One region of the Mesorhizobium sp. B2-5-13 genome, then DNA from elsewhere that is predicted to be linked to it. Evidence: predicted binding sites of a transcription regulator. Region 1 holds the regulator's gene; the other holds the start of a gene.

What was found. Region 1 encodes PhoB, which activates phosphate uptake and scavenging genes when phosphate is short. Its sites were predicted from a motif close to TGTCATNNANCTGTCAT; they were not measured.
Region 2: a site for PhoB is predicted at 1,023-1,039, ahead of FJ434_RS28455 (DUF1045 domain-containing protein). Genes of this name have one in related genera too.

The regions. Positions count from the first base shown of each region.
Region 1 covers NZ_VFUI01000007.1:46,892-65,776, forward strand. The annotation lists gene FJ434_RS13970 (VOC family protein) at 1-259, shown strand, start outside; tRNA gene FJ434_RS13975 (tRNA-Glu) at 350-424, shown strand; gene FJ434_RS13980 (cell envelope integrity protein TolA) at 937-1,305, shown strand; gene FJ434_RS13985 (hypothetical protein) at 1,405-1,620, opposite strand; gene FJ434_RS13990 (DUF2865 domain-containing protein) at 1,938-2,858, shown strand; gene FJ434_RS14000 (PAS domain-containing protein) at 3,491-8,041, shown strand; gene pstS (phosphate ABC transporter substrate-binding protein PstS) at 8,575-9,630, shown strand; gene pstC (phosphate ABC transporter permease subunit PstC) at 9,697-10,680, shown strand; gene pstA (phosphate ABC transporter permease PstA) at 10,684-11,535, shown strand; gene pstB (phosphate ABC transporter ATP-binding protein PstB) at 11,532-12,335, shown strand; gene phoU (phosphate signaling complex protein PhoU) at 12,361-13,068, shown strand; gene phoB (phosphate regulon transcriptional regulator PhoB) at 13,088-13,777, shown strand; gene FJ434_RS14035 (ROK family protein) at 13,780-15,027, opposite strand; gene xylF (D-xylose ABC transporter substrate-binding protein) at 15,299-16,339, shown strand; gene FJ434_RS14045 (sugar ABC transporter permease) at 16,482-17,834, shown strand; gene FJ434_RS14050 (ATP-binding cassette domain-containing protein) at 17,889-18,647, shown strand; gene FJ434_RS14055 (CHASE domain-containing protein) at 18,785-18,885, shown strand, end outside.
Region 2 covers NZ_VFUI01000035.1:13,519-17,639, forward strand. The annotation lists gene iolB (5-deoxy-glucuronate isomerase) at 114-926, shown strand; gene FJ434_RS28455 (DUF1045 domain-containing protein) at 1,181-1,888, shown strand; gene FJ434_RS28460 (alpha-D-ribose 1-methylphosphonate 5-triphosphate diphosphatase) at 1,924-3,063, shown strand; gene phnN (phosphonate metabolism protein/1,5-bisphosphokinase (PRPP-forming) PhnN) at 3,060-3,689, shown strand; gene FJ434_RS28470 (COG4280 domain-containing protein) at 3,822-4,121, shown strand, end outside.

The DNA.
Region 1 (18,885 bases):
CGCGCCGGACAACGGACAGGGTGCCAGGCTGCTGCTTGCCGAGGCGTCCGACGAGGCGCAGAGGAAAAGCATCGGCAACCAGACCGGCGGCCGGGTCTTCCTGTTCCTCGAAACCGACGATTTTCTCCGTGATCACGCCGCCATGCTGAACAAGGGCGTCGAATTCCGCGAGGCGCCGCGCTTCGAGCCCTACGGCACCGTGGCCGTTTTCGCCGATCTCCACGGCAATCTCTGGGACCTGATCGAGCTGAAACGCTAGCTTGCCGGCTGTTTTTCGTTCGATGCTGCAAAGCCGGCAAACCCCAGTTGCTTTTTCCCAGCCGCCAGCCTATATCGCCCCTTCTTGAACGCGCCCATCGTCTAGCGGTCAGGACACCGCCCTCTCACGGCGGGAACAGGGGTTCGATTCCCCTTGGGCGTACCAAGCAACGGCCCGGTCGTTGCCCTCCTGACAAGCTAACAAGTTCGGACCAATACCTGCATGGCTCGGCATGCCTCGAACGCGTGCACGATGCCCCGTGAAAAACCGGCAGTTCCCCTGCCGGAAGCCGAGTTCAGGGCGGTCGCCTGGACCATCCTACCGCAAGATGATGGTCTCACGGCTATCGAATCCTGACTTGGTGCGTGGGACGGCAGGCACGTTAAGGTTTGGTTTACCAATAGCCTGTCTACTGGAGACAATTCGCTTTCGGCCCGCGACCACGGATGTACTGGCGCAACTGTCGAGGCGGAAAGGAAAGGTCGGCTCAGTGCCGGCCTTTTTGTTTTCGGCATTGGCTCGCATCGGTTTTCGGTCCGTCGCCCGGGCGGCTTCGCAGTCGGCTCTCTCCGAACAACTTTTTGGCGAGGGATATTGCCATTGCCTGTATCGGCCCTACCATCGATTCCGGCAGTCCGCGCGCGGATTGCCGGCTGGTCGTGACAATGAGGCGTGCGATGAAAGGCGGTGCAAAGCTGGTGATCGCGGGTGTGGTGTCGACAGGTGTCGTATGCACATCGGTTGCCGCAACGCTCAACACCATGGACGCTGTCGGGGCCGCGATTCAGTCGTGCTGGACGCCGCCGGCCGATGCCGGGAATTCGACTGTAACCCTGAGTTTCAGTTTCAAGCGCGACGGTACTCTGATCGGCGCGCCGCGACCAACCGCCGTCAAGGTGGCCGGCGACGACAAGGCGCGTCAGTCGTTCATCGAGGCGGCAATAGCGGCGGTGAAGAATTGTACGCCGCTGAGTTTATCGCCGGAGCTGTCGCAAGGAATTGCCGGCAACGTGTTCACACAGCAATTCGTTTCGCCCAAGCAGTAGCGGCACGCCCAAAAAAGTCTGCCATGGAACGGGCATCAAGGTGGCTGGTTCGTCTGAATCGGAAAGCTGCGTCGGGCGTCTTTCCCTGGTTGGCGCAAATCAACGGCTCAGGCGCCGTATTTCGGCATGCCGTGCCAGATCCGGTGTCTCAAAGACATAGTCGCTCCATGCCGATTCAGGAATCTGCCCGGCCAGATAGCACTCGAGCAACAGGTTTTGCTCGGGGTTGAGCGGCCGTGGGCCACGCTCGTGGTCCCGCCCGAGAGAGTGAAAAAGGTTTCTTGTCAGTTCCGACACCGTGAAGTGGATCGACATCCGCGTTCTCCTTCGCCCCTCAACGCAGCAGCACGAGCAAAGGTTTCAAGGCCAGAGACCGGTAACGCCCGATTGATCGCATGGCTCGACACATCGGCCTGCCGACGAACGCGGATCTGTCTCCGTTGCTTCCCGGTTCGTCTCAATCTTGAAATAAAAATGTAATATGGAATTTACATGCAGGACTATATTACACTAGATGAAGTTCTGTTGAGGTTAAAAGTCTTAAATATTAGGTATAGCTCATTTAGTGGAAGTTTGCCCAAGTCGAAAGAGCGTAGTTGCGGACTATCGGCAACAAGTATCATGGCGTTCGGATGACCCGTTTCTGTCTTTCCATGATGATGGCGCTGGCAACGGTCGCTGCGTTTGCGTCCGGCACGACACCTTCCTACGCGGACAGTTGTGGTGCGATCAAAAGTCAATTGCTCTCCGCTGGCCGCGGCGGAGGCGTGAGCCCGGCACTGGCTCAGCTTCGCCGCCAGCTCGCGGCAATCCAGGGCCTGGAGAGGCAGCGCAAGTGCACCGCGCAAAGTGCCGCGGGCGGCTTCTTCAACGCTTGTGCCGACCTCGCTCGAAACCGGACGGAGGTGCAGCGCCAGATCGCGGCTGCGTCCAATTCCGGCCGTGACAATTCAGGCCTGCAGGGGCGGTTCGCGGCGCTCGGCTGTTCATCGGGGGTAACGCAGGAGCGCCCGGCGCCGAAGGCGAAATCCGCGACGGCAGCGGCCGGGGCCACGACCGGCGGCAATGCGATGCTGTTTTGCGTCCGCCTTTCTGATGGCTATTTCTTCCCCGCGCCAAAGTCGCAATTCGCCGGCAACCGCGATCTCAAGGAAATGGCCGATCAATGCCGCTACATCTGCGATGATCCGGCGGTCGATCTCTACACGCTGAGCGATATCAGCCAGGAAACCGACAGCATGGTGGCGCTCGACACGCGCAAACCATACACCGAGTTGCCGGCCGCTTTCCGGTATCGTGACGATGCCAATTTCAAGGCCTGCGACGTCAAGCGTTATTATCAGCGGGTTGCCGAACTGAGGGCTAGGACGGTGACGCCCACGAACATGACCAATGCAATCATCCCTTTGCCTCAGGCAAAGCCGGACCTCGGCAGCGTCGCGGCAATTCCGGAAACCGACATCGAGGCTCCGGGTGCCGCTCAACTCCAGTCGATCGAGCCCGGCAAGCGCACCGTGCGTGTGGTCGGTCCCGCCTTCTTCCCGGCTGAATGACAGGCTGCAGCCAAGCAACCGAGGAAGGTCGCGGCGTCGCTATAGGACATTGTTCGCGGGAGCGGTCTGGCGACACTGTCAAACGCCGAACCGCTCTATTCGCAGACCATGCGAACCCTTTGGCCGGGCGCGCTCACGTTCCTGCATGCCAATTGCTTTTCGGAGTCCGATGACGGGGAAGGCGGCGGTGACGCCCTGGCCTGATGCCGTCTGTGCGGCGCAGGTTTCAGGGCCTTGCGCTCGGAAAGCGGTCCGGGGGGTTGTGGCGGCCCCGGAAAGGCGCCGTTGTCGACCTGCGGCGGGTAATCGACATTGGGCGGTGGCCGGTCCCAGATCCGCCTGGCGTCGAGCGGCCGCGGGATGATGACCGTGCCGTCATAGCTGCGCGAGCAGCCGCCGCCGAAAAGCAGCGCCACGCCCAGCAAGAAAGGCCCTATTCGTCCATACATTAGCAACACCCCTGCGCATGCTTATAGCGCGGCCTTGCCGCGCGCCACAACCGGACGGAATAACGCAGCAGGAACAGGCCGGTTGCGCCGTTAAGGTTAGCGGATCGTTAATGCTTCTGCGGCACATTCCGCCGATGAACCGCGGAGGGAGGGTTCGGCCTTGATTTTCGGGGTGGGGACAGCATGGCGGAATCGAACGAAGCAATCGGCGCGCGCGGCAAGCGTGAGCCCGGCAAGGCAGCCGCGCATGGTGGCGATAGACCGTCCGGCGTCGACATGGATCGCGCCGGCGCGCTTCGCCAGCTCGTCGAAGCGGCTTCGGACTGGACCTGGGAAACCGACGCGGAGCTTCGCTTTTCCTGGCTTTCTCAAGACTACCAGGCTGCGACGGGCATTGATCCGGCTGATGTGCTTGGCCGGTTCCGGTTCGATTTTCTCAATCAGGTCCGGAAGGGCAACCGCAGCGCGGCAGCCCATCTGGAGGACTTGCAGGCGCACCGGCCGTTCCGCGACTTCGTCTACGAACTGAAGGGTGGCCGCCCCGACTGCCGCTGGGTGCTGACGTCAGGTTTCCCGCGTTTCGACAGTGACGGAAAATTTGCCGGCTATCGCGGCATAGGCCGCAATGTCACCGCGCTGGCCAGCGCCTTCGAGGACATCGAGCCGCCGGCTGGCGGCGAGCCCGTCCAGCATCTTGCCGATCTCGAGCGGACGATGGACGCCATGCATATGGGCGTCGTGCTTCTGGATGCCGGGCTCGACACGCTGATCGTCAACAAGGCCTATCGCGATCTCTCCAGGATTCCGGATGGGGCCGTGACGGTTGGAGCGCCGTTCAGCCTTTTGATGGAACTCAACCGCCGCAACGGCATCTATGGCGACATCGACGAAGAGCAATGGCAGCGCTACCTCGCCACTCGCATCGAGGAGATCAGGGGCGGTACCGTCGCACCTCGGGAGTTTGTCCACACCGACGGGCGGACCATGATGTTCTCGGTCACGGCTCTGTCGGGAGGCAAGCGGCTGCTGACCTACTATGAGGTCACCGAGGTCAAGCGTCGTGACGCGGAGATCGAGAATGCCAACGCCAAGATCGCCGAGACATTCGCCAATCTCCGCACCATGGTCGATCAGATGCCGATCGGTGTCCTCGTCCTCGATGCCGACATGCGTGCCGAGGTCATCAACCGCGCCTTTTACGATTTCTGGCAGATCGACGCCCGGCGCGCCGAGATCGGCTGCAGCTTCCGCGATCTGATGGACGCGAGCCGCGACATAGACCCCTATGGTTCGGACGACGCGACATGGCAGCGACATGTCGCCGAACGCGAGGCTGAAATCAGAGCCGGCACAGCCGGATCGCGGCAGTTCCCGCGCAATGACGGCCGGACGCTGATCTCGTCGATGGCGGCGCTGGCCGGCGGCAAGCGGTTCATTTCCTACGTCGATATCACCGACATGAAGGACCGAGAGGCTGAACTTGCCGAAGCACTGGAGAAGGCGCGGCTGGCGGAGGCCGTGATCAACGGCGTCAAGGATCCGATCTTCGTCAAGGACGACAATCTGCGATTCGTCTTCGTCAACGAGGCCTTCGCGGCGCTGTTCAAGCAGGCGCCGCAAGCCATGCTTGGCAGGCCGGGGGGCGATTTCCTCAGGCCGGCCGACGTCGCGCTGTTCGAAAGCAGCGAACGTGAGGTGCTGGCTGGCGGGCGGCAATATGAAGTGGAAGAAAGCTTCGAGGCCGACGGCGCCAGCCGTTCGCGCATTGTCAGGAAGAACCGCGTCCGCATGGCAAGCGGCCGCGACTATGTCGCCGGCTTTCTTTTCGATATCTCCGACATGAAGCGGCGCGAGACCGAAGCCGAAGATGCGCGCAAGCATCTCGCCAGCGTGCTGGAATCCCTGCCGGCAGGCGTTATCATCTACGACCGGGACGACAAGTTCGTCTTCGCCAACCACAGGCTGCAGGATTCGCTGCCGGCGCTGAAGCCCTTCTGGCAGCCCGGCCGCACTTTCCGCGAAGCGCTGGAGTTCGGCCATTCGGTCGGCTATTTCCGGTCGAGCGGCGATCCTGGAATCGACAGCCTTTACGAAGTCGATTCCGAACGCTGGCTTGATGGCATCCTGGCGCGTTACCGCCTGCCGAATTCCTCCTATGAGCGCCTCAATGGGGATGGACGCTGGTACCAGGTCTACGACATGCGCACCGGAGACGGCACCTTCATCGGCGTGCGCGTCGACATCACCGACCTGAAGAGCCGCGAGGCTGCGCTTCATCACTCGATGCGCCAGCTCGATCTCTTCCGGCATGTCATGGACGAGTTGCCGGTAGCCGCCTTCATCAAGGCGCAGGACCTGAGCATCGAATTCGTCAACAAGGCCTGGTGCGCGCTGACCGGTCTCGCCAAGGACGATGTCATAGGCCGGACCGACCGCCAGCTGTTCAGCGGCGAGGAAGCAGAGGGCTTCAGCCAGGACGACACCGATGTCGTGACGAACGGCAATGTGCGTGAGGTCGAGGAGCCCGTCACCCATCGTGACGGAACGGTGCGGCAGTTGGTGACGCGCAAGAGCCGCCTGGTGGCTACGGACGGATCGGTGCATCTGGTCGGCTCCAGCACCGACATCACCGACGTCAAGGCACGCGAGCAAGCTCTGGAAGAGAGCATGCGCGAGAACGAGGTGTTCCGCAGCCTGATCGACAATGTACCGGTGTCGATCTACGCCAAGCGCTCCGATCTCAGGCAGTTGTATGTCAACAAGGGCTGGTGCGACCTCACCGGCTTCAGCAAGCAGGAGGCGATCGGCAACACCGACGTCGAGATCTTCGGGCCGGATGGCGAGGCCTTCGTGGCCAGCGATCTCGCCGTGCTGCGTACCGGCGAGACCCAGGAGATTGAGGAGACGGTGCGCCTTCCCGACGGCAGCGTCAGACATCAGTTCGCCCGCAAGGGCGCAATGATCGCCTCCGACGGTTCGCTCTATTTGATCGGTTCGACGACCGACATCACGGAACTGAAGCAGCGTGAGGCGGAGCTCAGCGAAGCGCGTCAGCGCGCCGTGCTCGCCGACCGCGCCAAGTCGGAATTCCTCGCCAATATGAGCCACGAGATCCGCACGCCGATGAATGGCGTGCTGGGCATGGCTGAACTGCTGGCCAAATCCAATCTCGACCCGAAGCAGAAGACATTCACCGACATCATCGTCAAATCGGGCAATGCGCTGTTGACCATCATCAACGACATCCTGGATTTCTCCAAGATCGATGCCGGCCAGCTGGTGCTCGACCCGGCGCCCTTCAATCTCGCCGAGGCGATCGAGGACGTGGCGACGCTGGTGTCTACGCGGGCCAAGGAAAAGGACCTCGAGCTCATCGTGCGCATCGAGCCGCGGCTCGAAAGCCTGTTCATCGGCGATGTCGGCCGCATCCGGCAAATCGTCACCAACCTGGTCGGCAATGCGGTGAAGTTCACCGAAGAAGGCCACGTGCTGGTCGATGTGAGCGGCGAACGAGTTCCGACGGGAACCAGGCTGACGATCTCGGTCACCGACACCGGCATCGGCATCCCCGAGGAAAAACAGAAACTGGTGTTCGAGAAATTCAGCCAGGTCGACACGTCGTCGACAAGGCGCCACGAGGGCACCGGGCTTGGCCTTGCCATCACCTCGCGGCTGGTCGACCTGATGGGTGGCGACATCGGCGTCGAGAGCGCCGAAGGCAAGGGGTCGACCTTCTGGTTCACGGTGACGCTGCCGGGGGCCGGGCAGCAGAACGGGCAGCGCATCACGCCGGTGGACGTGACGGGCGCACGCGTGCTGATCGTCGACGACAATGCCGTCAACCGCGCCATCCTGACCGAGCAGATGACCTCGTGGACGTTCGATTCCTGCGCGGCCGAAAGCGGCGCCGAAGGTCTCAAGGTGCTGATCGCCGCGGCAGCCTATGGCGTGGCGGTGGATTGTGTCGTGCTCGACTACCAGATGCCTGAGATGAGCGGCGCCGAAATGGCGCGCATCGTGCGCAACACCGAGGGCCTCGCGGACACGCCGATCATCATGCTGACCTCGGTCGACCAGTCGCTTGCCAACACCAGCTACCGCGATCTCGGCATCGACGCGCAGTTGATAAAGCCGGCACGCTCCTCGGCACTCCTGGAGACCTTGGTCGCGACCATCCAGCGCCATCGCCACGCCACCAACGATCAGGCCGTTCAGCCGCCAGCGAGCGAGGCGCTCGAGATTACCCCGCGGTCGCCTCTGGCGCTTTCCGAGCAGCGCGCGCAGCTGCAGCCGCCGCCGGTTCGTCCCAGACTGCCTGCCACCGGGGGCGGGCACAGGCTGGATATCCTCGTGGCCGAGGACAATGAGGTGAACCAGATGGTCTTCACCCAGATCCTCGGCGAGACCGGCTACGGTTTCGAGATCGTCGGCAATGGCCGCAAGGCACTCGACGCCTTCGGCACGCTCAATCCGTGCATGATCCTGATGGATGTCTCGATGCCGGAGATGAGCGGTCTCGAAGCGACGGCCGCGATCCGCCTGCTGGAGCAGGAAACCGGTACGCATGTGCCGATCGTCGGGGTCACCGCGCATGCGCTCAAGGGTGACCGCGAACGCTGCCTGGAGGCGGGCATGGACGACTATCTGCCCAAGCCGATCAGCCCCAAGGCCCTGCTCGAGAAGGTCGAGCGTTGGGTCGGCGCCGGCCGACAGGTCCATCGCAACGCGGGATAGCGCCCGCGTCGCCTGGATTTACGATCCGGTGAGGCAAATCGAGGGAATCAGCTGGGGATTTGCCGCTACTTCCGCGTGCAGTGACTATGGTGCGATCGCGCCATATCAAAGACGGTGTCCAGCCGGAACAATAGCAAAATCGATTTCCGCTCTTCTCAGTTACGGGCGGGAGCAGCGACCGCCTGCAAGAAACAGTGTCACTCTACCCCAACGGACCTGTTTTTGGCGATGGCCCGGCCATGACACGCTCTGGCTGCGAGCAACGCGCTCCCGTCCGGATTTTCTTCACTTGGGAAAGCCCCGTCGAATTCCGGGTGCTTCCAGCCGTCGAACGGCTCAAGCCCCTGATTCCGGCGGTAAACTCGGATCGCGCCGCGAAGCGCCCGACACCGGTGCTTTTCCCGGTGCCGGCGACGCGTTACCGGGCTGACATGAAACTGTCATGCGACTGTTATAATCCAAGGCTATTGGCCTCAGCGGGCGCCGGAAAGAAGTGGCGCCGAGAGACCATCTTCCGAACAGGAGCAGGCCACATGAGACACTTCATCCGCTCGGCGGCCGTTGCGATTGCAATGGCTGCGGCGTCCACCCTCACCCTTTCCGCAGCAATGGCAGCTGACCTTTCCGGCGCCGGCTCGACCTTCATCTATCCGGTGTTCGCCAAATGGGCCGACACCTACAAGAAGGATACCGGCATCGGCCTCAACTACCAGTCGATCGGCTCCGGCGGCGGCATCAAGCAGGTCATCGCCAAGACCGTGACCTTCGGCGCCACCGACAAGCCGATGTCCGACGCAGACCTCGAAAAGAACGGCCTCGTGCAGTTCCCGATGGTGATGGGCGGTATCGTGCCGATCGTCAACCTTACGGGCATCAAGCCGGGCGAACTCGTCCTCGACGGCAAGACGCTGGCCCAGATCTATCTCGGCGCCATCACCACCTGGGACGACGCCGCGATCAAGGCGCTGAACCCCTCGCTCACCCTGCCGTCGACCGCGATCGCGGTCGTGCATCGCTCGGACGGTTCGGGCACGACCTTCAACTTCACCGACTACCTGGTGAAACTGTCGCCCGACTGGAAGGACAAGGTTGGTTCGGACACGGCCGTCGAATGGCCAACCGGCGTCGGCGCCAAGGGCAGCGAAGGCGTTGCCAACACCGTCAAGCAGACCGACGGCGGCATCGGCTACGTCGAATATGCCTATGCCAAGCAGAACAAGCTGTCCTACTCCAAGATGGTGAATGCAGCCGGCAAGGTCGTCGAGCCGTCGCTCGAATCCTTCGGCGCCGCCGCTTCGAATGCCGACTTCAAGGGCGCGAAGAACTTCAACGTCATCATCACCAACGAGCCCGGCGACGCCACCTGGCCGATCGCCGCCTCGACCTGGGTGCTGATCCACAAGGCTCCGGACGATGCCGCTGCCACCGGCGAAGCGCTGAAGTTCTTTGCCTGGGCCTACAAGGACGGCAAGGAAACCGCCAAGGCGCTCGACTACGTGTCGATCCCCGACAGCGTCGTCGACCTGATCAAGGCTTCGTGGAAGGCCGACATCAAGGCCGGCGGCAAGCCCGTCTACGCCGGCGAGTAATATCTTTCTGGAGGAGCGCCGCCCCGCGGCGCTCCTTTTCAATCAACACAAAGAGCCGAGCTTGACATGAGCGCTGCCCAGGAAGCCTTGCCAGCCATTCGAGGTTCACGCGACGCCATCGTCAGACGGTTCGCGTTGACCGATTCGATCTTCCATGGGCTGACCCGCGCCGCCGCCATTCTCGTGCTGGTGCTGCTCGGCGGTGTTGCCATCTCCTTGTTCGCCGGTTCCTGGCAGGCACTGTCGACCTTCGGCTTCTCCTTTCTGACCACCGAGAGCTGGAATCCCGTCACCGAGAAATTCGGCGCCCTGGCGCCGATCTATGGCACCATCATCACTTCGGCCATCGCTATCCTGATCGCCGTGCCGCTCGGCATCGGCATCGCCATTTTTCTCACCGAGCTTTGCCCGCGTCCGCTTCGGCGCCCGATCGGCATGGCGGTGGAACTGCTGGCCGGCATTCCTTCGATCATCTACGGCATCTGGGGCCTGTTCGTGCTGGCACCGTTCCTGCAGACGACAGTGCAACCTTTCATCATCAGCGTGTTCCATGGCATTCCCGGCCTTAACAGCCTGTTCGCCGGGCCCCCTTATGGCATTGGCCTGCTGACCTCGGCGATGATCCTGGCCATCATGATCCTGCCTTTCATCACCTCGATCACCAAGGATGTGTTCGACACGGTGCCGCCGGTGCTGAAGGAGTCCGCCTACGGCATTGGCTGCACGACCTGGGAGGTAACACGCCGGGTCGTCGTCCCCTACACCCGCATCGGCATCATGGGCGGCGTCATGCTTGCTCTCGGCCGTGCGCTCGGTGAAACCATGGCGGTCACCTTCGTCATCGGCAACGCCCACCGGATCAGCGCCTCGCTGTTCGCGCCGGCAACGACGATCTCGGCAACCATCGCCAACGAATTCACCGAAGCCGTCGGCGATCTCTACACCTCCTCGCTGGTGGCGCTCGGCCTGATCCTGTTCGTCATCACCTTCCTCATCCTTGCCATCGCCCGGTACATGCTGATGCGCATCGATGCCCGTACCGGAGTCTGACCGATGTCGACAGCCGCATCGCTTCACCAGAGCCGCAAGCGCAAGAACGGCGTGATGATGACGCTCTGCGTCATCGCCGCCGGCATCGGCCTTGCCTGGCTGGCGCTGATCCTCGGCGCGCTGCTCTATAAGGGTCTGTCGGGCGTTTCGCTCTCGGTGTTCACCGAAATGACCCCGCCGCCCGGTGATGCCGGTGGCCTGCTCAACGCCATCTACGGCAGCATCGTGATGACCATCATCGGGATCGTCGTCGGCACGCCGATCGGCGTGCTGGCCGGCACCTACATGGCCGAATACGGCCGCTTTTCGAAACTCACCACCGTGGTACGCTTTATCAACGACATCCTGCTGTCGGCGCCATCGATCATCATTGGTCTGTTCGTCTACGAATTGATGGTGCGGCCGATGGGGCATTTCTCGGCCATCGCCGGCGCCGTCGCGCTGGCCATCCTGGTCATCCCCGTGGTCGTGCGCACCACCGAGGACATGCTCAACCTTGTGCCGAACGCCTTGCGCGAGGCCGGCACGGCGATTGGCGCGCCACGCTGGGTGGTGATCCGTTCGGTGGCCTACCGCGCGGCGATGTCCGGCATCGTCACCGGCATATTGCTGGCCATCGCCCGCATTTCCGGCGAGACGGCGCCGCTTCTTTTCACGGCGCTGAACAACCAGTTCTGGTCGAGCAACCTCAACGCGCCGATGGCCAGCCTGCCGGTTACCATTTTTCAGTTCGCTCTCAGCCCCTACGAGGAATGGCAGCAACTGGCCTGGACCGGCGCACTCATAATCACATTGACGGTTCTCGCGCTCAGCATCTTCGCGCGCAGCCTGACCGGACGCAGAGAGGACAAATGAGCCAGATGTTGTCTCCAGACATGACGATTGCCACCGAGGCGGCCGCCAAGGCGAAGATCGAGGTCAAGAACCTCAATTTCTACTACGGCCAGTCGAAGGCGCTGAAAGACATCACGCTGTCGCTGCCCGAGCGCAGCGTGACGGCCTTCATTGGACCGTCGGGTTGCGGAAAGTCGACGCTGCTGCGCGTCTTCAACCGCATCTACGAACTCTACCCCAAGCAGACCGCCGAGGGTCAGGTGCTGCTCGACGGCCAGAACGTTCTCGACCGCTCGCAGGATCTCAACCTGTTGCGCACCAAGATCGGCATGGTGTTCCAGAAGCCGACGCCGTTCCCGATGTCGATCTATGAGAACATCGCCTTCGGCGTCAGGCTCTATGAGAAGATCGGCAAGGCCGAGATGGACGGCCGTGTCGAGCAGGCGCTGAAGCGCGCCGCGCTGTGGAACGAGGTCAAGGACAAGCTCAATGCCAGCGGCCTCAGCCTGTCGGGCGGCCAGCAGCAGCGGCTTTGCATCGCCCGCACCGTGGCGGTGAAGCCGGAGGTCATCCTGCTCGACGAGCCGGCCTCGGCGCTCGACCCATTGTCGACCGCCAAGATCGAGGAACTGATCGACGAGTTGCAGGCCGACTACACGATCGTCATCGTCACCCACAACATGCAGCAGGCCGCGCGCGTCTCGAAGCAGACGGCTTTCATGTATCTGGGCGAGCTGGTCGAATTCGACAAGACCGAGAAGATCTTCACGTCGCCTCGCGAGAAGCGCACGCAGGACTACATCACCGGCCGCTTCGGCTGATCTCACGCATACGAGGACCAGGATCATGGCCGAACACACAGTCGCAGCCTTCGACGAGGATCTCGGACAGATCAGCAAGCTGATCAGCGACATGGGCGATCTTGCCGGCACGATGGTCGGCGGCGCCACCAAGGCGCTGCTGAATTCCGACAATGCGCTGGCACAGCGCGTCGTCTCCGACGACGCCATCATGGACGCGCGCCAGCGCGAACTCGACGATCGCGCCATCACCCTGATCGCCAAGCGCCAGCCGATGGCCGACGATCTGCGTCATGTCGTCGGCTCCATCCGCATGGCGGGCGATCTCGAACGCATCGGCGACCTTGCCAAGAACATTGCCAAGCGCGTCGGCTCCGTCGGCCTTACCGCCACCCCGCGCGATCTGTCGCACTCGATCGATTCCATGGCGCAGCTGGTGCTGATCCAGGTGCAGGGGGTAGTCGAGGAATACGCGGCAGGCGATGCCGCCGCCCTCGCCAAGCTCAGGAATGACGACGAACGCATCGACATCAAATACACTTCGGTGTTCCGCGAACTCCTGACCTACATGATGGAGGATCCCCGCAACATCACGGCTTGCACGCATCTTTTGTTCTGCGCCAAGAATCTCGAACGCATCGGCGACCACGTGACCAACATCGCCGAGAATGCATATTATGTGCTGACCGGCACGCAACTGCCCGCCAACCGTCCGAAGCAGGACGAGACGGCGATGTCGGTGCCGGCGGCTTGACGGCAGGGATGATCAATCGATGATCGCGCCACGCATCATGGTGGTGGAGGACGAGGAGCCGCTCGGCGTGCTTCTCCGCTACAATCTGGAATCGGAAGGCTACCAGGTCGAGGTGGTGACACGCGGCGACGAAGCCGAGATCCGCCTCCAGGAGAACGTGCCCGACCTCCTGGTGCTCGACTGGATGGTGCCGGCGGTTTCCGGCATCGAACTCTGTCGGCGCCTGCGAATGCGGCCCGAGACCGAGAGGCTGCCGATCATCATGTTGACGGCGCGCGGCGAGGAGAGCGACCGCGTGCGCGGCCTCTCGACCGGTGCCGACGACTATCTGGTCAAGCCGTTCTCGACACCGGAATTCATGGCCCGGGTCAAGGCGCTGCTGCGCCGCGCCAAGCCGGAAGTGCTGTCCAGCGTGCTCAAGGTCGGCGACATCGTGCTCGACCGGGAATCGCACCGGGTCTATCGCAAGAAGAGCGAGATCCGGCTCGGACCGACCGAGTTCCGCCTGCTCGAATTCATGATGCGTCATCCCGGCCGCGTGTTCTCGCGCAGCCAGCTGCTCGACAATGTCTGGGGCGAGACGATCTATATCGATGAACGCACCGTGGACGTGCATGTCGGCCGGCTGCGCAAGGCGGTCAACAACGGCCGTATGCCGGACGTGATCCGCACCATTCGCGGCGCCGGCTACGCGATCCGCGAAGACTGAAATCAGGCTACATTCTTGCCCGGAACGCCGGGCCTCGCCAGCACGCCCGGCGCGAAAATCTCCTGGTCCACGAAGGTCAATGCGCGCATAGCGCAACCTTCGCGGATGAGCGGCAGCTCGTTCGGCTCGGTGTCGAAGGAAATCGATTCCGAATGCTGGCCGCCGGCGGTCTGGCCGATGGCCTCGCGCAAGGCCGGCTCGATCAGGTCGAAGGCGGCGGCGCTGACGCCGACCATGGCGACGGGTGCGGGATCGATCAGCGCGAACAGGCTGCCCAGCCCATAGCCCAGCGCCTCGCCGGCCTTGCGATAGGCTTCGCGCTCCGGTCCGTCTTTCTCCCTTGCCGTCGCGGCGAGTGTCCGCATCTGCGCATCGCTGACATCTGCGACCGGTTCGGCGTCCTCGCCAAGCTGCCTGGCGTTGCGCCAGATGGCGTAGTTGCCGGCATAGGCCTCGACGCAGCCGCGCCGTCCGCAGCGGCAGAGCGCGCCTCCCGGGCGATGGATCATGTGGCCGAACTCGCCTCCCGATGAATGCGTGCCGGTGAACAGCTCGCCCTTCAGCACCAGGCCCATGCCGATGCCGTGCGAGAGCAGGATGGCGATGAAGTCGTCGCGGTAGCGTTCGGGGTCGCGCCAGCGCAGCGCCACCGCCATCATGTTGCAGTCGTTCTCCATGGTAGCGGGGATGCCGAACTCGGCTTCAAGTATGTCGGCGAAGGGAATGTCCGTCTGCGGCGTGATCGGCGACCACAGCATCGCACGCGCCTCGCTGTCGGTGATGCCCTGGATCGCCAGCGCGATGCGGGCAATACTGCGGACGTCGAGATCGGGGTCCTCGAGGCGCCGCCGCACTATTGCCGTGCATTCGCCGATCAGCGCCTCGCGCGACATGGTCAGCGTGTCCAGCCGGCGCTGTTCCTCGGCGATCACCTGGCCGGAATAATCGATGACGGCGACGGACAGGAAATTCAGTGACAGCACCACGGTCATCACAGCCGCGGCCTCGGGGTTGAGGCCAAGGCCAACCTGCGGCCGGCCGCGTTTCAGTGAACCGGCTTCGTTCGGCTTGCCTTCGGTCAGGATACCCTCGTCGATCAGGTCGGCTGATATCGCCGATATGGTCGAGTGGCTGAGGCCGGTGGTGGCGGCGATCTCGGTGCGCGAGGGCTGACCACCCTGACGCACGGCTGCAATCACCATGGCGCGGTTGCGCCGGCGCAGATCGTCGTGGCGGATTCCTACCGACATGCTTCCCACATCCTCCCCGTCGCCGCGGTTCTTGACACCCCCTCGAACCTCTCCGGCAATGGGCCGAATACTGGCAGATGCGGCAGGAGCTGTCATTTATTTATTGCGGGACTCGAAAAAAGGTTCCCGGCACCTCAAAATCCATCAGAATCGATGTTGACAGTGTTCCGACGATGGATCAGTGTTTTTTCGAGGCTCGAAAAAATAGGGCCTTTGTGCCGGCCTTCGGGCCAGTTTGGTCGCGCCATACGCGGCGCAGGGAGGATATATCATGAAGAGATTCACAGTCGCCATCCTGGCGGGTGTCGCCATGTCGCTGACGCTGGCGTCGGTGGCGCAGGCGAAGGACAAGGTCATCGGCGTTTCGTGGTCGAATTTCCAGGAAGAGCGCTGGAAGACCGACGAGGCCGCCATGAAGAAAGCGATCGAGGCCGCGGGCGACAAGTACATTTCCGCCGATGCGCAGTCCAATCCCGGCAAGCAGCTGACCGATGTCGAAAGCCTGATTTCCCAGGGCGCCAATTCGCTGATCATCCTGGCGCAGGATGCTTCGGCCATCGGCCCAGCGGTGCAGAAGGCGCTCGACGAGGGCATTCCGGTCGTCGGCTATGACCGCCTGATCGAGAACAAGGACGTCTTCTACCTGACCTTCGACAACAAGGAAGTCGGCCGCATGCAGGCTCGCGAGGTGTTCAAGGTGAAGCCTGAAGGCAATTACGTCTTCATCAAGGGCTCGGGTGCCGACCCGAATGCCGACTTCCTGTTCTCGGGCTCGATGGAAGTGCTGAAGGAAGCCATCGACAGCGGCAAGATCAAGAATGTCGGCGAAGCCTATACGGACGGCTGGCTGCCCGCCAACGCCCAGAAGAACATGGAGCAGTTCCTCACCGCCAACGACAATAAGGTCGATGCCGTGGTCGCGGCCAATGACGGCACCGCCGGCGGCGTCGTCGCGGCGCTGACGGCGCAGGGGCTCGCCGGCACCGTGCCGGTCTCTGGCCAGGACGGCGACCACGCCGCGCTCAACCGCATCGCGCTCGGCACCCAGACTGTGTCGGTGTGGAAGGATGCGCGTGAACTCGGCAAGAACGCCGCCGAGATCGCCTCGCAGCTCGCCGACGGCAAGAAGATGACCGACATCGCCGGCGCGAAGGACTTCACGACGCCTGGCGGCAACACCGTCAAGTCGCTGTTCCTGACCCCGGTCGCCATCACCAAGGACAATCTCAACCTCGTCATCGACGCCGGCTGGATCAAGAAGGACGAAGTCTGCGCGGGCGTCGCCGCCGGCAGCGTCGCGGCCTGCAACTGAGTTTGACCGCTTGAAGAATGAAGGCGCCGCGGCCCCCAAGCCGCGGCGTTTTCTCAAAAAGATTTGTGTTTCCGCATCACGCGGATAGCTTCTAGGCTGGGTTCGGCATCCGTGTCAGACGGCCAGCCGGTTGGAGGAAATCATGACCGACACGATGTCCAACCTGCAGGCCGATACCGCGCGCGCCTCGGAACTCGGCGCGGTTGCCCGGTTCCTGAAAGCGACCGAGATCGACACCCGTATGCTCGGCATGATCGGCGCCCTGCTGCTGATCTGGGTCGCGCTGCATGTGATTTCGAGCTTGCGTCTTGGCGTCAATCCGTTCGATTTCGACAGCCGCACGTTTCTGACGCCGCGCAATCTGTGGAATCTGTCGGTGCAGACGTCCGCGGTCGCAATCATGGCCTGCGGCATGGTGCTGGTCATCGTCATGCGCAACATCGACCTGTCCGTCGGTTCCGCCGAGGGCCTGATCGGCATGGTCATGGGCTTTGCCCAGGTGCATTTCCTGGTCCGGTTCGTGGGGCTTGAACTCGGCAATCCATGGATCTGGGTGCTGGCACTGGTCATCGGCCTGGCGCTCGGCCTTTTGATCGGCGCCTTCCAGGGCTTCGTCATCGCCTATCTCGAAGTGCCGGCCTTCATCGTCACGCTGGGCGGCCTGCTGGTCTGGCGCGGTGCCGCCTGGTGGGTCACCAGCGGCCAGACGGTGGCACCGCTCGACGCCACCTTCCAGCTGATGGGCGGCGGACCGGCCGGATCGATCGGTGCGACCTGGAGCTGGGTCGTAGGCATCGTCGCCTGCCTGGCCGTCGTGTTTGCGCTGTTCAACGGGCGGGTGCAACGAAAGCGGTTCCGCTTCCCGCTGCGGCCGATCTGGGCCGAGACGCTGCTCGGCGTCGTCACCTGTGCCGTCATCATGGGCGCGGTGTGGCTGGCCAACTCCTATCCGTGGCCGATCGGCATCGTGAACCGGTACGCGGCCGCCAACAACATCACCGTGCCGGAGGGCGGGCTATTCATCGCCCACGGCATCGCCATACCGGTATTGATGGCCGTCGCCGTCGGTCTGGTCATGACCTTCATCACAAAACGCACCCGTTTCGGCCGTTATGTCTTTGCCATCGGCGGCAATCCGGAAGCGGCCAACCTCGCCGGCATCAACACGCGCTGGATCACCATGAAGGTGTTCATGATCATGGGCGTGCTGGCCACGATCGCCGCCGCCATTTCGTCGGCCCGGCAGAACTCGGCCACCAATGTGCTTGGAACATTGGATGAGCTGCTCGTCATTGCCGCGGCCGTCATCGGCGGCACGTCGCTTGCCGGCGGCTCGGGAACGATCATCGGCGCCATGCTCGGCGCGTTGCTGATGCAGTCGCTGCAGTCGGGCATGGTGCTGCTCGGCGTCGATTCGCCTCTGCAGAGCATCGTCGTCGGCGCCGTGCTGGTCATCGCGGTGTGGCTCGACACCGTTTACCGCAAGCGCGTTTAGGGAGGCATCACCGTGATTGACAAGACTGCTACTGCAGCCACCGCGCTGGTCGACATGCGTAATATCTCGATCGCATTCGGCGGCATCCGTGCCGTCGACGACGCCTCGATCGATCTTTTCCCCGGCGAGGTCGTGGCGCTGCTCGGCCACAACGGCGCCGGCAAGTCGACGCTGATCAAGATCCTGTCCGGCGCCTACAAGCGCGACTCCGGCCAGATATTCGTCAATGGCGAGGAGGCAGCGATCTCCAACCCGCGCGACGCCAAGAATTACGGCATCGAGACGATCTACCAGACGCTGGCGTTGGCAGACAATGTCGATGCCGCCGCCAATCTGTTCCTCGGCCGCGAGCTGATGACCGCCTGGGGCACGCTCGACGACGTCGCCATGGAGGCCGAGGCGCGCAAGGTGATGGGGCGGCTCAATCCTCGCTTCCAGCGTTTCAAGGAACCGGTGATCAAACTATCGGGCGGACAGCGCCAGTCAGTGGCGATCGCACGCGCCATCCTGTTCAACGCCCGCATCCTGATCATGGACGAGCCGACGGCGGCACTCGGCCCCCAGGAAACGGCACAGGTCGGCGAACTGGTCAGGCAGCTCAAGTCCGACGGCATCGGCATCTTCCTGATCAGCCACGACATCCACGACGTGTTCGAGCTTGCCGACCGGGTCTGCGTGATGAAGAACGGTCAGGTCGTCGGCACGGCACGCACCACGGATGTCACCCAGGACGAGGTGCTGGGCATGATCATCCTGGGTAAATGTCCTCCAGGTGCCATACCGGGGCCGGGTGCGCTGAAGATCGCCGCCTGAGGCCGGCCAGGCTGCTCGGGCACGCGCCGTTGCCGTTCACATGATATGCCAGTGATCACGATGGCTTGGCCTGACCATTGTGTTGGCCCGGCGACTTGCCCATAAAGGTCCTATTTGATCGTGGACCGCATCATCCGTTGAAGAAGCTTTTTCCAATCGTCGCGTTCATTGCCGTTGCATTGATCAGCATGACCATGGCGGGATTCGCTTATTTCGCGACGCAGGAAGCCGCCCGCAT
Region 2 (4,121 bases), on a different contig from region 1:
TTGCAGCGCCTCGGCCAATCTGAGGCGTCTGCGATGATCCTTTTGAACAACCGGTGAAATCGTCGGCCTGGACAAGCTGCAACCCGTCAAGCCACTGGAACAGGAGAGACAAAATGTCCAAACTGCTCGTCAAAGCCGACAAGGGCCATGGCCGCGTCGCGCATGTGACGCCGAAAAGCGCCGGCTGGACTTATGTCGGTTTCGACCTGCATCGGCTGAAACCAGGCGAAAGCGCCTCGGGAAAGACGGACGACCGTGAAGTCTGCCTGGTGTTCGTGACCGGCAAGGGTACCGCGACAGCCGCCGGCAAGGACCTCGGCCTGCTCGGCGAGCGCATGTCGCCTTTCGAGGGCAAGCCGTGGTCCGTCTACGTGCCGCAGGGATCGGACTGGTCGGTGACGGCCGATACCGAGCTGGAACTTGGCGTGTGCTCGGCGCCCGGCCTTGGCGGCGGCCTGCCGGTCCGGGTGATCGGACCGGACGATCTCGGCCAGGAGGTGCGGGGCAAGGGCACCAACACGCGCTACGTCACCAACATCCTGCCGGAAGGCCAGCCCGCCGACTCATTGCTGGTGGTCGAGGTCATCACGCCCGGCGGCCACACGTCGAGCTACCCGCCGCACAAGCATGACCAGGACAACCTGCCCGCTGAATCCTATCTCGAGGAGACCTACTACCACCGCCTCAACCCGCCGCAGGGCTTTGCCTTCCAGCGCGTCTATACCGACGCCGACAAGGATGGCCGGCGCGCGCTGGACGAAGCCATGGCGATCGAGGACGGCGACGTGGTGCTGGTGCCCAGGGGCTATCATCCCTGTGCCGCCTGCCACGGCTATGACCTCTATTATCTCAATGTGATGGCCGGGCCGAAGCGGACGTGGAAATTCCACAATGCGCCCGAGCACGAATGGTTGATGAAGGCCTGACCGCTCTGCGTTTCCGGCTGAACCTATTGGTCCAGCTTTGAAAAATCGTCGGCTAACGACCCTGAGGGTCGATTTGCCTTCGAAAACCCTTCAAAGCTTCGTCAATCCGTCATGGAAATCACCTATGGCAACGGTTCCAGTGCATGTCGCCCAAAAGTGCGTAGCGGTTTTGGGACGACGACATGCACCAAATGAAGACTTAAAGCGCGTCGCACCCTCACTTCAAACGCGGCGCGCTTTAACGAGGACTTCCCATGCGTTATGCCATTTATTTCACTCCCCGGCAGGACGAGCCGCTGGCGCGAATCGCCGCCAACTGGCTGGGCCGCGACCCGTTTGGTGCCGCGACCAGGCCTGTTGAGGCCGTTGCCGACTTGTCTGCGGCGGAAGTGGCCTTCCACACCGCTTCGGCGCGCCGCTATGGCTTTCATGCCACGCTGAAAGCGCCCTTCCACCTGGCTGCCACAGAGACCGAGGCTTCGCTGCGCGCGGCGCTCGACCGTTTTGCCGAAGCAACGCCTGTCGTGACGGTCCCGCGCCTTGTCGTCAGCCAGATCGACGGCTTCTTCGCGCTTGTGCCGGATGGTCCGCTGCCTCCGCTCAACCGCTTCGCCGACGACGTCGTGCGCGATTTCGACCGGTTTCGCGCTCCGTTGAGCGAGGCCGAGATCGAGCGGCGCAGTCCGGATTCGCTGAAGCCGGCCGAGTTTCGCAATCTCTGCCAATGGGGTTACCCCTATGTCTTCGACACCTTCCGCTTCCACATGACCCTGTCCGGCCGAGCCGGACCGCAGGAAAGCCCCCGGCTGCGCGCGGCGATCGACAGCCTTTTCGCCGATGTGTTGCGCCAGCCCGTGCTGGTGGATGCGCTGACATTGTTTGTCGAACCCGAACCCGGTGCGCCGTTCATGGCGCTTTCCCAGCACGGGCTCGGACGCCGTCCGGCCCGGAAAATCGCCTGAACGAACCCGACTGCAAGAACCAAGGACTACCCGCAATGACCGTCGAAACTGTCCTTTCCAACGCCCGCATCGTTCTTGCCGACGAGATCGTCGAGGGTTCACTGGTGCTGCGCGACGGCTTTATCGCCGGCATCGATGCTGGCACTGGCCGCATCGGCGAGGACATGGGCGGCGACTATATCATTCCCGGGCTGGTCGAACTCCACACCGATCATCTCGAAGGCCATTACGCGCCGCGGCCGAAAGTGCGCTGGAACCCGATCGCCGCGGTGCTTGCCCATGACGCGCAGGTCGCGACCGCCGGCATCACCACCGTGCTCGACGCGCTCCGCGTCGGCATGGACGAAGACGCCGACCTGACATTGGACGACATCCGCAAGCTGGCCGATGCGATCGAGGACAGCGTTGCGCAGGACCGTCTGCGGGCCGATCATTTCCTGCATCTTCGCTGCGAGGTTTCAGCGCCGGATTGCCTCAAGGCATTCGCCAATTTCGACGGCGACGAGCGGGTCAGGCTGGCATCGCTGATGGACCATGCGCCGGGCCAGCGCCAGTTCGTCAATCTGGAAACCTATGCCTACTACTACCAGCGCAAGCTGAAACTCTCGGATCGCGACTTCCAGAAATTCTGCGAGAAGCGGATGGACGAATCGGCACGCAACTCCGGACCGAACCGCGTCTTCATCGCCGCCGCCTGCCAGGAGCGCGGCATCGTGCTCGCCAGCCACGACGACGCCACGTCGGCCCATGTCGACGAGGCCATCGAGCAGGGCGTGCGGGTGGCCGAGTTCCCGACCACCGAGGAAGCGGCGCGGGCCTCGAAGGCCGCCGGGCTCGGCGTGCTGATGGGCGCGCCCAATGTCATGCGCGGCGCCTCGCATTCGGGCAATGTCTCGGCCCGCACCTTGGCCAGCGACGGCCTGCTCGACATCCTGTCCTCCGATTACATCCCCTTCAGCCTGATCCAGTCGGCCTTCTTCCTCGGTGACATGGTCGAAGGCATTTCGCTGCCGCAGGCCGTCGCCATGGTTTCGAAGAACCCGGCGCAGGCCGTCGGCCTTGACGACCGCGGTGTCATCGAGCAGGGACGCCGCGCCGATCTGGTGCGCGTGCGCGTCGACGATCACGTTCCGGTCGTACGCACCGTATGGCGGCAGGGACGCCGGGTGGCATGATGGTGTCGGCCTTGATCGAGCGCGAACTGTCCGCCGAAACCTTTCCGATCCGTCACGGCGTCTTTGTCGCTGTCGTGGGCCCGAGCGGTGCCGGCAAGGACACGGTGATCGGTTATGCCAAGGCGCTTTTCGCCGACGAGACGCAGTTGGAGTTCGTGCGCCGCGTCATCACCAGGCCGAGCGACGCGGCGAGTGAGGATCACGACACGCTGGCCGACGCCGCCTTCGCCGAGGCCGATGCCGACGGCGCCTTCGCCATCTCCTGGGAAGCGCATGGCCTGCGCTATGGCCTGCCTGCCGATGTCGACTGGTCCGTCTCCAATGGCCACGTCGCCGTGGCCAACGTGTCGCGCGCGATCATCCCCACCTTGCGCGAACGCTATGCCAATCTGGCAATCGTCGAGATCACCGCTTCGCCCGAGGTGCTGGCGGAACGGCTGGCGATGCGCGGCCGCGAGTCGCGCGGCGAAGTGCTGGCGCGGCTGGCGCGCAGCGCCAATGTGACCTTGTCCGGTCCGGGCGTCACATCGATCGACAATAGCGGCCCGCGCGAGGTGGCCGGCGAGCGCTTCGCCGAGCTGCTGCGCAAGGCGATGGCCTTTTCCGACATGTCGGGCCTGATCTAGAGCCGGGCCCGCTTCACCCGTTTGCTTGCGCTGCCGCCGGAACGCTTGGGGATGCTGGCCGCCTAGGGTGATTCTGGATTACGATCCGGAATTCGCCCCGGGAATCAGGGTCGAGCCAGACAGGAAGCCTTGATGCAGACATTGACACCCGTCCTCTCGACAATCACGGCGGCATTTCTCGCCTCCCTGGTCGAAGTTGTCGAAGCCTTCACCATCGTGCTTGCGGTCGGGGTGACACGCAGCTGGCGTCCGGCACTGGCGGGCGCCGCGCTGGCGCTGGCGCTGCTGGCGGCCCTCGTGCTGGCGTTCGGGCCGCTGCTGGCGCTGGTACCGGTCACGACGCTGCAGTTCGCTGTCGGGGTGCTGCTGATCCTGTTCGGCATGCGCTGGCTGCGAAAGGCCATCCTGCGCAGCGTCGGCGTCATCGCCCTG